DNA from 3 places in the Bacillus sp. FAU20 genome. Region 1 is predicted to be linked to each of the others. Evidence: riboswitches for the same ligand, from Rfam matches in the RefSeq annotation. Region 1 holds a riboswitch; each other region holds the start of a gene.
What was found. A riboswitch is a leader RNA that binds a small molecule or an ion and turns the genes downstream of it on or off. The one in region 1 is predicted to bind S-adenosylmethionine.
Positions count from the first base shown of each region.

Region 1 (4,470 bases):
GTGTAGCTGACGCAATGTTTTACGTAACAAACCAAGTTATGAAATTTGCACCATTTGGTGTGTTTGCACTAATTGGTGTTACAGTTTCTACATTTGGTCTTGCTTCATTAATTCCATTAGGGAAATTACTAATTGTCGTATATGGAGCAATGATTTTCTTCGTAGTAGTTGTCTTAGGACTTACAGCGAAAATATTTGGAATTAATATTTTCCAATTCTTTAAGATTTTAAAAGACGAGCTGATTTTAGCGTATTCTACAGCAAGCTCAGAAACAGTTTTACCAAAAATCATGGAGAAAATGGAGAAATTCGGTTGTCCGAAAGCAATTACATCTTTCGTTATTCCGACAGGTTATTCATTTAACTTAGATGGATCAACTTTATATCAAGCAATTGCGGCTATTTTCTTAGCGCAAATGTACGGTATTGATTTATCTATTACACAACAAATTACATTATTGCTTGTATTAATGGTTACATCAAAAGGTATCGCAGGTGTACCGGGCGTATCATTCGTTGTATTATTAGCGACACTTGGTACAGTAGGTATTCCACCTGAAGGCTTAGCGTTCATTGCTGGTATTGACCGTATTTTAGATATGGCTCGTACAGCAGTTAACGTTGTAGGAAACTCTTTAGCAGCTGTAGTTATGTCTAAGTGGGAAGGTCAATATGACGCTGAAAAAGGACAAGCTTATTTAAAAGAGATTTCTGAAAAGGGTCAAGCGGCTTAATTATAATATGAACAAGCTCTCACATAATATGTGGGAGCTTTTCTGTATATAGAAGAGGAGCAGACATAATGAAACGTAAATATGGTGACGGTTCTTCGTGGAAGAGGCTAATAGAGAAGGGTTATACGGTTAAGCAAGTGGAAGAGGGGATGCTCGGAATACTGGATATAAAAAAGGTGAGGAAGCCTAGTTGTAAAGAATATGATGGTGAAGAACTTTGTATTGCAGCGGATCAGTATATGTGGATTCAATATTTCATAGACGGGAAAAACTTTGCGATTACCGCTATGTTAGATGATCAGAAAAAATTAGTGCAATATTATATCGATGTGGCGAAAGAATATAAAATAGACGATCGTGGTTTACCTTATTTTGATGATTTATATTTAGATGTAGTATTATTATCTAGCGGTAAGGTGTATGTATTAGATGAAGAGGAGCTAGAGGATGCTTATAAAAGTGGCGATGTCACGAAGGAAGAGTATGAGTTAGCTTGGTACACTACGAAATGGATATTAGCTGCAATAAAAAATAGTGAATTTTATTGGATTTCAATATTAGAAGAAGAAATCGAAAAGTTAAAATGATTGTTGTATTCACATTTTTGTATAATTACCAAAAAAATCTATACAAAAAACAATTGACTTTTGTTTTGTAAGCGAGTAAAGTTAGGAAAGAAATTATTATTAAAAAATAAATATGAAACCTTCTTATAAAGAGAGGCGGAGGGACTGGCCCTACGATGCCTCGGCAGCGGACTCGATTTCAGAGTGCTGTGCCAAATCCAGCAAGCGTGTGCTTGAAAGATGAGAAGAGCGTTTCTTATAGATGTATAAGACCTCTTCTCATTGGAAGAGGTCTTTTGTTATTCATTAGAAAAAGGTTGAAACTAGGGAGAGATGGTACTTTGAAAGAAACGAGAGGAAATGGTTTAGCTTTATTACCACTTGGGATATTTTTGGCGCTATTTATTGGTTCTGGAATTATTACAGGTGATTTCTATAAATTGCCGATACTTGTAGCGATTTCAATTGCTGTAGGAGTCGCTTTAGTGATGAATCGTAAAGAAAGTTTTAATGTGAAAGTCGAGCGGTTCGCTAAAGGTGCAGGAAATCCGGATATTATGATTATGGTATTAATTTTTGTGCTTGCAGGTGCATTTTCTGAAACTGCTAAAGGAATGGGCGGAGTAGACTCAACTGTTAATTTAGCGTTAACTATTTTACCGCCAGGATTTATCATAGCTGGAATCTTTGTTATTGCTGCGTTTATTTCATTAGCGATGGGAACTTCAATGGGAACAATTGCAGCATTAGCACCGATTGCTGTAGGTATTAGTGGTCAAACTGATATCTCAATTGCGCTTGCGATGGCTACTGTTGTTGGCGGAGCGATGTTTGGTGATAATTTATCATTTATTTCAGATACAACAATCGCAGCTGTTCGTTCACAAGGAACAGAAATGAAAGATAAGTTTAAAACGAACTTTTTAATTGTATTACCAGCAGCTATTATCACAATTGTACTATTAGTAATAGTTACTTCAGGAAGTGATACGCAGGTTAAAGCGCATAGCTTTGATTGGATAAAGATTTTACCGTATGCAGGAGTACTTATTACAGCGCTACTTGGCTGGAATGTACTTATTGTATTAACTGGTGGAACTGTACTATCTGGTGTTATCGGTCTTATAGATGGAAGTTACACGTTAGAAAGTTTCTTTAAAAGTGTAACGACTGGAATGGGCGGTATGATGGAGTTAGTATTACTTGCTATATTAATTGGCGGTATGGTTGAATTAATCCAATATAATGGTGGTATTCAATATTTAATGAATGTATTAACACGTAATATTCGTTCGAAAAAAGGAGCGGAATTTGGTATTGCTGGTTTAGTGAGTATGACAAATATGTGTACAGCGAATAATACGATTTCAATTATCTTTACAGGCCCGCTTGCAAAAAATATTGCAGATCAATATGAAATAGACCCTCGTAAATCAGCGAGTGTATTAGATCTTTTCTCATGTTGTGTGCAAGGATTAATTCCGTACGGTGCCCAAATGTTAACGGCAGCAGGATTTGCAGCGTTATCTCCGGTTGAATTGTTACCATATGCATTTTATCCAATCTTAGTTGGAGTATGTGGGATTGTTTCTATTTTAATTGGGTTTCCAAGGTTTTCGAAAGTAGCTGAGAAAAAAAAGTATCATAAAACAGCTTAATTTAATATGAATGTTAGTAATTAAAAAAACGTGCAGAGAATAGACTCTGCACGTTTTTTTGCGTAAAGGGCTGAATATGACTCGGTCTTAAGTCTGAGTTAAAAACGGTTCTTAAGCTCGTTATGGAAAGATGAAAAAATAGTTAAGATAAGAGTATCAAATCGAAGGGAGGCAAGCACAAGATGAAACAATTTCTAGCGTTTATCGCAGCCGGTATTTTGGCTTTAATTGCTCTTGGTAGTCTTGCTGGTATTGTAGGGTTCGCAATCGGAGCAGGAGTTGTATATTGGAGCTATAAATCATTTGTGCGAGCTAAATCATTTTTTGGAAAGTTAGCTTGGGGTATTGTTGGTTTAATCGGTTTATCCATTGCACTTTCTCATTCGCCAGCATTAATCGGTATCGCTGCTTTAGTGGTTTTATATTACGGATACCGTGAGTGGAAAAAAGAAAAAGATGTAGTTGTTGAATCTGCTCCAGAAAGTTCTAAACCATATAGCAACTTTGAAGATGAGTGGAACAAATTAATGAAAAATTAAAACAATAAATCAAATTATAAATAAAGTAGAAGAGAGGAAGATTTATAATGAAACAATCTTTATTCGGACGTGTACGCGATGCAATTTTAGCTGATTTTCATAACGTGTTAGATGAGAAGGAAAGAAAAAATCCAATTGCGATGTTAAACCAATATTTACGTGATAGTGAGCGCGAAATAACAAAAATTGAGAAGTTAATTGAGCGTCATAAAACATTAAAATCTAACTTTGCTCGTGAGCTTGAGCAAGCGCGTTATTTCGTTAATAAAAGATCAAAGCAAGCTATCATTGCTCAAGAAGCAGGCGAATTACAATTGCATGAACGTGCTTTAGAAGAGGTAGCTTATTATGAAGGGCAAGTAACTCGATTAGAAGAAATGTATGCAGGTGTTGTAGAGCAAATTGATGAGTTAGAGCGTCGTCTTTCTGAAATGAAAAATAAGTTAAAAGAAATGCACGCAAAGCGTATGGAACTAATGGCACGTGAAAATATGGCACATGCAAATCGTCGTATGAATACTGCGATGCATAAAATGGATGAAAATAATCCGTTCTTACGATTTGAAGAAATTGAAGATCACATTCGTGACTTAGAAACTCGTATGAATGAAGAGCATGAGCGTGACACATTTGATATGAAAATTGCAAAACTTGAGCGTGAAATGAAAGAAAAGAATGATATATCGTTAACGAAAGAGTTAACAAAATAATAGTAGTATATTATAAAACAGGCTTATGATATAGTGATAGGAGAAAAGGTGTTGGAAAGCAATGCCTTTTCTTCTATGTATATGTGACAAGAAGGGGGGAGCTGAAATGAAGAAACATTTTTCAAAGACACAATTAATGGGAATGCTCCTCATCATATTTGGATTCGGTCTTTTTCTTGATATGATACTTGGACATTTTGAACCAGGTGGTCTCATTTTTGCATTTATTATGCTTATGTTTGGAAGGCATTATCGTAAAAAGA
Region 1 is NZ_JBVYHY010000021.1:707,748-712,217, reverse strand. It holds gene gltP (glutamate/aspartate:proton symporter GltP) at 1-734, shown strand, start outside; gene AC0OM3_RS17420 (ribonuclease FAU-1 family protein) at 803-1,321, shown strand; SAM riboswitch class I at 1,442-1,547, shown strand; gene AC0OM3_RS17415 (Na+/H+ antiporter NhaC family protein) at 1,642-2,958, shown strand; gene AC0OM3_RS17410 (lmo0954 family membrane protein) at 3,141-3,497, shown strand; gene AC0OM3_RS17405 (PspA/IM30 family protein) at 3,545-4,207, shown strand; gene liaF (cell wall-active antibiotics response protein LiaF) at 4,314-4,470, shown strand, end outside.

Region 2 (4,470 bases), on a different contig from region 1:
GCATGTTACATCTGTTGATACGGTTGTTTTAGCAATGCCACCTTCTGCTCATGAAGAGTTATTAGCTGAGCTATCTCCGTTAATATCAAATCAACTAGTCGTAACAGTAGCAGCTGGCATTGGACCATCTTATTTAGAAGCTAGACTCCCAAAAGGCACGCCTGTTGCTTGGATTATGCCTAATACAGCTGCTGAAATTGGAAAGTCTATCTCCTTATATACAATGGGACAATCAGTAAACGAGATACATCAAGAAACCCTGCAACTACTTTTAAAAGGTATTGGTACTTCGCAACTTTGTACTGAGGAAGAAGTTCATCAGCTTACTGCAGTTACTGGAAGTGCACCAGCCTTCCTTTATTACTTTGCTGAAAGCTTAATTGAAGCAACAAAAAGTTATGGAGTTGATGAAGAAACCGCAAAACATCTTGTCATTCAAATGATTTCTGGCTCTGCTTCTATGCTTGAACAAACGCAAAATCCAGCTAACCTTCGCGAACAAGTAACAACGCCAGGTGGTTCCACAGCTGAGGGTCTCAAAACTTTATACGAATATAATTTTTCAGAGGCAATTCAAAAAGCAGTAGAAGCAACAAACAAAAAAGCTAGGGGGAAATAATATGATTTTAACAAGTTTAAAAGACTATACAACATTACATAACGGTGTAAAAATGCCTTGGTTTGGTTTAGGTGTTTTTAAAGTAGAAGATGGTTCAGAAGTAATTGATTCTGTAAAAGCAGCAATTAAAAATGGCTACCGTAGCATCGATACTGCAGTAATCTATCAAAATGAAGAAGGCGTTGGGCAAGCGATTCGTGAATCCGGTGTTTCACGTGAAGAATTATTTATTACCTCAAAAGTATGGAATAGCGATCAAGGATATGAAACAACACTTCAAGCATTTGAAACTACATTAGAGAAATTAGGTCTAGAATATTTAGATTTATATTTAGTACATTGGCCTGTAAAAGGGAAATATACTGAATCATGGAAAGCATTAGAAACACTTTATAAAGATGGCCGTGTTCGCGCTATCGGTGTGAGTAATTTCCACATTCACCACTTACAAGACGTATTTGAAATTGCTGAAATTAAGCCAATGGTCAACCAAGTGGAATACCACCCACGTTTAGCACAAGAAGAGTTACATGCATTCTGTAAAGAACATAATATCCAGCTTGAAGCTTGGTCACCATTAATGCAAGGACAACTACTAGATAATCCAACGTTACAAAAAATTGCGACAAAATATAATAAATCAACTGCGCAAATTATTTTACGCTGGGATTTACAAAACGAAGTTGTAACAATTCCCAAATCAATTAAAGAACATCGCATTATTGAAAATGCAAACATCTTCGACTTTGAATTAAGTGCTGATGATATGAAATCAATTCAAGCTTTAAATGAAGATCGTCGCGTTGGTCCAGATCCAGATAACTTTAACTTCTAGTAGAAAAACCACTGCCATATGCAGTGGTTTTTTCATTTAATAAAACTGAAAATTTAAACTATATTTCATTTAGTTGACACTTCATTATTCAAGGTGTAAGATTTTGAATTATCAAAGAAAAACAAAAATTAATAAAATTTATTCGTTTACTCATTGTATCAAGAGAGGTGGAGGGACTGGCCCTTTGAAACCTCGGCAACAGGTTCATTTTGAATACTGTGCCACTTCCTGCAAGCTTTATGCTTGAAAGATAGAATGAGGGACTTCGTTTATATACGGGTGCATAACTTGTACGTAAAAATCCCTCTTTCTCAATATGAAAAGAGGGATTTTTTATTTTCATTTCCCTCATCATCATCCAAACTTAATTATTTAGGAGGAAAATCAAATGAAAAAGAAGTTTGTACCCGGTATTGCATCAGTTGTAGGAGTAAGTATTTTATTAACTGGTTGCGGTAGTTATAAAAACGAAACAAGCGGAGCAAATGCAAAATACGAGGCACCTAGTAAACAGGTTTTAAACTTATCTTCACCTACTGAAATACGAACAATGGATACGGCTCGTGCTACAGATACTGATTCTGGTCAAGTAATGAGAAACGTATTTGAAGGTTTGTATAATCTTGGTGAAGGTAACAAACCTGTTCCTGGTGTTGCAAAATCTCATGAAGTAAGTGGCGATAAAACGAAATACACATTCCATTTGCGAGATTCAAAATGGTCAAACGGCACTCCTGTTACAGCTAAAGATTTTGTGTTCGCTTGGCAAAGAGCCGTAGATCCAGCAACAGCCTCTGAATATGCATTTCTATTCTTTGATATTAAAAACGCAACAAAAATTAACAACAAAGAACTTCCAGCCGACCAACTTGGTGTAAAAGCAGTTGATGACCATACGTTTGAGGTAGAATTGGAGCGTCCTGTTCCGTATTTTATTAGCTTAACAGCGTTCCCAACATTTCTACCAATTAACGAGGAATTCTTTAAAGCACAAGGTGATAAGTACGCTTTAGAAGATAATACAATCTTGTACAACGGAGCTTTTACACTAAGCGATTGGAAGCACGAACAAAGCTTTAAATTCAAGAAAAACCCTACCTATTGGGATAAAGATACTGTCAAACTAGAAGAAATCAATTTTAACGTCGTAAAAGAAAAATCAACAGAAGTAAATTTATTCGAGTCAAAACAATTAGATCGTATAAAACTAACATCTGACTTCGTCGATAAATATAAAAAGGATGCTAACTTTAAAGAACGTCCAAACGTAGGCGTACAATTTTTACGTATGAATCAACAAAACAAAGTGCTTCAAAACGTTTCTGCACGCCAAGCAATTGATCAAACAATTGATAGAAAATCCTTTGTAAATACGTTATTAAATGATGGATCTACACCAACATTTGGTCTCGTTCCAAAAAACTTTGCAAAAGGACCTGAAGGAAAAGACTTCCGTACTGCAAACGGCGATTTAACAAAAGTTGATACAAAATCTGCACAAGAGTTATGGAAAAAAGCTAAACAAGAGCTTGGTTCGGAAAAGATAACATTAGAATTATTAACGAGTGATGCTGACCTTGATAAGAAAACTGGTGAATTCTTAAAAGGACAACTAGAAAAGAATCTAGATGGATTAACAGTAAATATAAAACCGCAACCGCGTAAGCAACAAGTTTCGCTTTTATTAAAAGGTGACTACGAAATCGGAATTGATGGCTGGAGCCCTGACTTTGCGGATCCAATTACATTCCTTGAGCTATTTACAACGAATAACCCTTATAACTTAGATCATTACTCTAATAAGGAATTCGATGAAACAATAGCAAAAGTGAAAACAACTTTAGCTGGTGATGAAAAAGCTCGCTGGGAAGCATTACTAGCATCCGAGAAAATATTATTTAAAGACTCTGTTATCGCTCCTCTTTACCAAAAAGGCGAATCTTATTTAGAACGTTCTTATGTGAAAGGAATTGTGCAAGTAGACTTTGCAGGTCAATTAAACTTCAAGTGGGCAAAAATTGAAAAATAAAGTGAAACTTTAATAAGTGGGGGGTTCTTCATCCCCACTTATTATTAGCCCACACCAATTGTTTTTTTAGCAAAATATATTAAAAATAGGTTCTCTCACACATGAGAATCTGCTTTTTTAATATATTATTCTAAGAAATTAACAATCTATTTTTACTATTGACATATAGTTCTTTCCAGTGCTAATATTCTAAATAATCAAAGAAACAAAATATTTCACCATCAAAATATAATGTCTACTACGTTGAAACACATAACGATAGATTATAGTTCAACATGTATATACATATAGAACACATGATTACCTATAAACAAATATTTATAATAGGTTTTATCTCCTTCTATAGCCACTTCAAGACACGGACATTATGACGTTACGAACAACACATTTAGGGAGGAACGAACAATGAAGAAAAAAGTTGTACCTGTTGTTGCATCTGTTTTAGGGGCAAGTCTATTACTAACTGCTTGCGGGGGAAATAAAGATAATGCAAGCGGAGCGAAAGCAAACGATAAAGCACCTGATAAACAGGCAATTAACTTATCATTCGCTTCAGAAATTCCAACAATGGATGTTGCAAAAGCAACGGATGGGGAATCCATGAACGTAATGCGCAATGTTTTTGAAGGGTTATATGCAATGGGAGAAGATAATAAACCGGTTCCTGGCGTCGCTGAGTCGGTTGACATTAGTCCCGATAAAACAAAATATACATTCCATCTGCGTGATTCAAAATGGTCAAACGGTACTCCTGTTACAGCAAAGGACTTTGCCTTCGCTTGGCAACGTGCTGTAAATCCTAATACAGCAGCTGAATACGCATTCTTATTCTTCGATATAAAGAATGCGAAACAAATAAACCAAAAACAATTGCCAATTGATCAACTAGGGGTCAAAGCTGTTGATGACAAAACGTTAGAAGTACAACTAGACCGTCCTGTTCCCTACTTCTTAAGCTTAACGACATTCTCAACATTCTTACCAATT
Region 2 is NZ_JBVYHY010000017.1:158,865-163,334, reverse strand. It holds gene proC (pyrroline-5-carboxylate reductase) at 1-619, shown strand, start outside; gene AC0OM3_RS13260 (aldo/keto reductase) at 621-1,454, shown strand; SAM riboswitch class I at 1,607-1,711, shown strand; gene AC0OM3_RS13255 (peptide ABC transporter substrate-binding protein) at 1,843-3,483, shown strand; gene AC0OM3_RS13250 (peptide ABC transporter substrate-binding protein) at 3,889-4,470, shown strand, end outside.
Region 2: it holds a riboswitch for S-adenosylmethionine, as region 1 does, so the genes downstream of both, AC0OM3_RS13255 (peptide ABC transporter substrate-binding protein) here and AC0OM3_RS17415 (Na+/H+ antiporter NhaC family protein) in region 1, are expected to answer to the same signal.

Region 3 (4,470 bases), on a different contig from region 1:
ATATCTGTTTTCTTTATTCCTACAAAATAAAAAGAGCACAAACTTACTTGTGCTCTTTTTCATATGCTTCAAACAGCATGTCTCGAAATAGTTTATTTAAAATCTCAATATCGATCCCTAACCCCTTTTCAACACCTTTCACGTATTGCCCATAGTAATGAATTTGTTCTTCTAAAAATTGATTCAACACCTTAATTTTCAATCCAACATCTAATTCAGTACCTGCTTTTTTCTTTATTAACAACTTTTCAATTTCATCTAATACGCTACGTTCTAATGATAATTCTGTAATCAATCGGTCAAATTCTACAGGTGGTAAAGTTGCTTTCTCTTCTAGCCACTTACAAGCTAAAATAGGACGTAATACATAAAAGTACTTTTTCAGCTTTACATTCTCACCTTGCAAAAATTCACGATAATTTTTCGAAGCCATATGTAAATAATGATATATCGTTGCTTTTGGATCAAAATTCTTCTCACTCATCTGTTGAAGTAGTTCTGGAAAATTAGAGTTTTTCGAATAAAAAATTGGTGATCGAATCCACTCAAGTAAAGCTGGGTTCGACTTCGCGAATAGTTGCAACGCCTTTCTAATATCCCAACCACTTATATCTAAATCATCACTAATTGGATATTCAATTACATCTCGTTTGTCATGAATTGATAAATACCATTCTACCGGATGTATATAAACAAACCTAACATCATAATCGCTATCTTTCGATGGAAACCCCCAAGCACGACTCCCTGATTCCACCGCAAATAAAATTTTCACATCATTCTCTTTTTCAATTCTTTCTAACTCCAACTCGATTTTCTCTCTCATTTCATAACATCTCCATTTTTTGATTATTTCCTTGGAAATTCGACAATACACTATCAATTTTACTACATACTAAAAAAACTGTCAGAAATTACTGACAGCCCAATGAAACTTCTATTATTGCTTTTCGATTACAGTAGCAGCAATTCGTTCAAACTCTTTTTGAATCTCCTGTTTATATGCATCTACTACTGAAAAATCCATAGCAGCAATATAAATTCGTTCTAATTTATCACGAACCGATTTTGCTTTTGCTAAGAAAGACATCGCCTCATTCATTTTTGCTTTATATTGAATGGAAACATCACGAATTTCCTTCGCATATTTCTCATCCGTCCCTGGGGTAACAATAAGGGCATACATATCAATAATTTCATCACCCTCGCGACTTGGAAAATATTCATGTGGTGCAGTGCTATCAAAAATTGCAAAGCCTAATTCTCTTACGATAACCATATCAAGACTATTCGGATCAAATCCGCAATGATATACTTCAACTTCAAACCCTTTTTCTTCAGCTGCCCTAGCTAACTTTTTGAGCATCGTTGATTTTCCAGAGCCTGGGCGCCCTTTTATAAAATAACGATATGGTAACCCTTCTGTTAAATTAGGAACAAAATCAACTGCTCCTTTCGGTGTAGCAGCTCCTAAAAAACGATGTTTTACAAGCGATTGTCTCCCGCTTTTATCTGCAAATAATTTCTGGATTAGCTGATCGGTTAATTCATTTGCTTTATTAAAATCTATATTATCAATATATATCTTCTCCCACTCATCATGTATAAGCAATGCCTCTTTAAAACATGCGTAAGCAGACTGAAAAGCTTTGCTTGCTTCTGAAACAAATCTTTCAATTTCTAACTTCTGCTTCCTTAGTTTATCTGAATCCCAAGCAATTCCTAAATTTATATACTCTTCAACAACTCCTGGCATTTTGGGCTCAATTACATGTGGTGATGTCCCATCAACAATTCCTACTTTTAATTTTGGGATAATTACACCATCAACCGATTTATTGTCAGAAGAACAATGTAAAAATTCAATATCATATCCTTTTTCAACCCATTCACGACCGATTGCCTTTATTAAAGAAGATTTCCCCGTTCCTGGACCACCCTTTAAGATAAATAATCTGTCTAACCCTTTTAAATTCTCTTCATATAAATTATGAAATCCCCTAGCTGTATTACCACCAGCATAATAATTCAATACATTTCCTGTCACTGCACTCACTCCTTCGCAGCATTCTATTTACATAAGCTACAATATGCGCGTAGCTTTATTTGGGTGAATACCTATTTTGTATTGCACGCAAAAAGGAAATGAATTACAATTTAACTATCGGAAAATTCCGGTTTTAAAATTAAATACTTCTTTATCAAGAGAGGCAGAGGGACCGGCCCTTTGAAGCCCAGCAACCTCAGTTTATACAAACTGAATAGGTGCTAATTCCTGCAAAATGCATTGCATTTTGGAAGATAAAATTCAACTAGCATGTAAAGCTCACCTTTCTTGATATTGAAGGGTGAGCTTTTTATTATTTGAAAAACATATATTGGAGGTATGTAAAATGAAAGTAATTGATTTATCGCAAACATTTGAAAATAATATGTCTCAATTTCCTGGAACACCTAAAATACAACTAGAAGCTGTTACAAGTGTTGAAGAATCAGGCTATCAAGTTACAGATTTTCATTCTGTCGTTCATGTTGGCACGCATTGTGATGCTCCTGCGCATTTTATTTCAGGCGCAACGACTATCGATCAATTACCCCTAAATCAATTTGTAGGCGAAGCGATTCTTATTGATGTAACTCATGTACAAGAACGAAAACTACCTAAAGAAGTACTGCACGATGCTGATATAAGAGAAGGAGATATTGTTATTTTCCATTCCAATCTATCTACTAAATGGAATACAGAGGCGTATGAGAAAGAAGCTTTTTATCTTTCTGAAGAATTAGCCGAGGAACTAGTACAATTAAAAGTAAAATCTGTCGGTTTAGATTTTATTTCTCCTGATGAGGTAACGACAGAAACATCACCAATTCATCACATACTACTTGGGAATAATATTTATTTAATCGAAAACTTAACAAACTTAGATGCCATTCACACGAAACGTTTCTTCTTCTCAGCAGCACCTTTAAAAATTAAAGATAGCGACGGTGCTTTCGCAAGAGCATTCGCTGTAATTTTTTAAACAAACTATACAAAAAAGCAAAGATCATCATTGACCTTTGCTTCTATTTTTTTTATTTAAATTAAGAAAGAATTGCTCAACATGGGGACGTAACCAAGCTAAATAATCCTTCTCTTTCTTCTTTGTACAAGCTATTTCTTCCCCATCTACCATTTCAACAAGTTCTAGTTCTAACAGTTGCTTCGTGAATGCTAACATATTCACTTCTTCGGATGGATACTCTTCTTTTAATTTCTCCTCAATTTCCCCCAATAAAAAACCGTCACGCATCATTGCCAATGCATCAATCCAAAGTGGCGGCATTTCATATTTTTCTCCTGTAATTGTATCTTTTACAATATAATTCTTTTGCTCTTTTCGAAATTGAATCGTGTGTAAACATACAGTCGAATTTAATGTTAATTCCATCATACCACCTCTTTCATAATATCTGCATAGAAAAAAGGATGCGCGTGCACCCCTTCTTATCTTTTCATAACACTACTGAACCGCTACATGAGCAATCAATCTCATGTCGATATTTTCCTCCATTATAAACGAAGTATTTTATAAAAAAAACCCTTCTTGAAACATTTTATAAAATGTTTATATTTACACAACAAGAACACTTTTCTGAAAAATCTTTTCTCCCAATACATTAAACGGTCGGCAGAAAAATTTCTACTTTTGTTCCTACTCCTATACTACTTTGGATTGTGATACTCCCTTGATGTTCCTTAATAATTTTATATGTAATCATTAATCCAAGTCCTGTACCAGTTTCCTTTGTTGTGTAAAACGCCTTGCCGATTTTTTCTAACTTCTCATTCTCTATACCAAATCCTTGGTCTTCAACAGAAATACACAAATATCCTTGCGTTTTTTGATATGCACGGATATGGATTTCTCCACCCTCTGGCATTGATTCTATTCCATTTTTAATGATATTTAATAACACTTGTTTTAATTGCTTATCATTACCGTTTATAGTTGGTAAATTCCCATCTACTTGTAAATAACATTTAACTCTATATTGCATTGCATAACTTTCCATTAGATGCACAACATATAGAAGGATGTCTCGTATATTACACCTTTCATAATTTGTTGGCTTTGGTTTTCCTAACAACATTAATTCACTAACAAATCCATTGACTCTTTCAATTTCTTGTAGCATAATGTCGTAGCTCATCGTATCAGTTGGATTTCTTTCTTTTTGCATTTGCGTAAATCCTTTTAACGCTGTTAACGGATTTCGAATTTCATGGGCAATTGTTGTAGACATAGTCCCAATCACAGCTAAATTTTCCGTCTCTTTCATATTGTTCATCATTTCAACCACTGTTCTTACATAAGATTTAAATCGTTTTAATAAAGAATGTGAAATAATGAAATAAAATACACATAAAACAAGTGGAATTATCACTTTTAAATCTTGTAATAGCAATGTGAAAAATACGTACTT
Region 3 is NZ_JBVYHY010000027.1:57,974-62,443, reverse strand. It holds gene AC0OM3_RS26055 (MFS transporter) at 1-30, shown strand, start outside; gene AC0OM3_RS26050 (nucleotidyltransferase domain-containing protein) at 44-826, opposite strand; gene AC0OM3_RS26045 (PRK06851 family protein) at 941-2,047, opposite strand; SAM riboswitch class I at 2,196-2,308, shown strand; gene AC0OM3_RS26040 (cyclase family protein) at 2,394-3,026, shown strand; gene AC0OM3_RS26035 (hypothetical protein) at 3,054-3,434, opposite strand; gene AC0OM3_RS26030 (ATP-binding protein) at 3,664-4,470, opposite strand, start outside.
Region 3: it holds a riboswitch for S-adenosylmethionine, as region 1 does, so the genes downstream of both, AC0OM3_RS26040 (cyclase family protein) here and AC0OM3_RS17415 (Na+/H+ antiporter NhaC family protein) in region 1, are expected to answer to the same signal.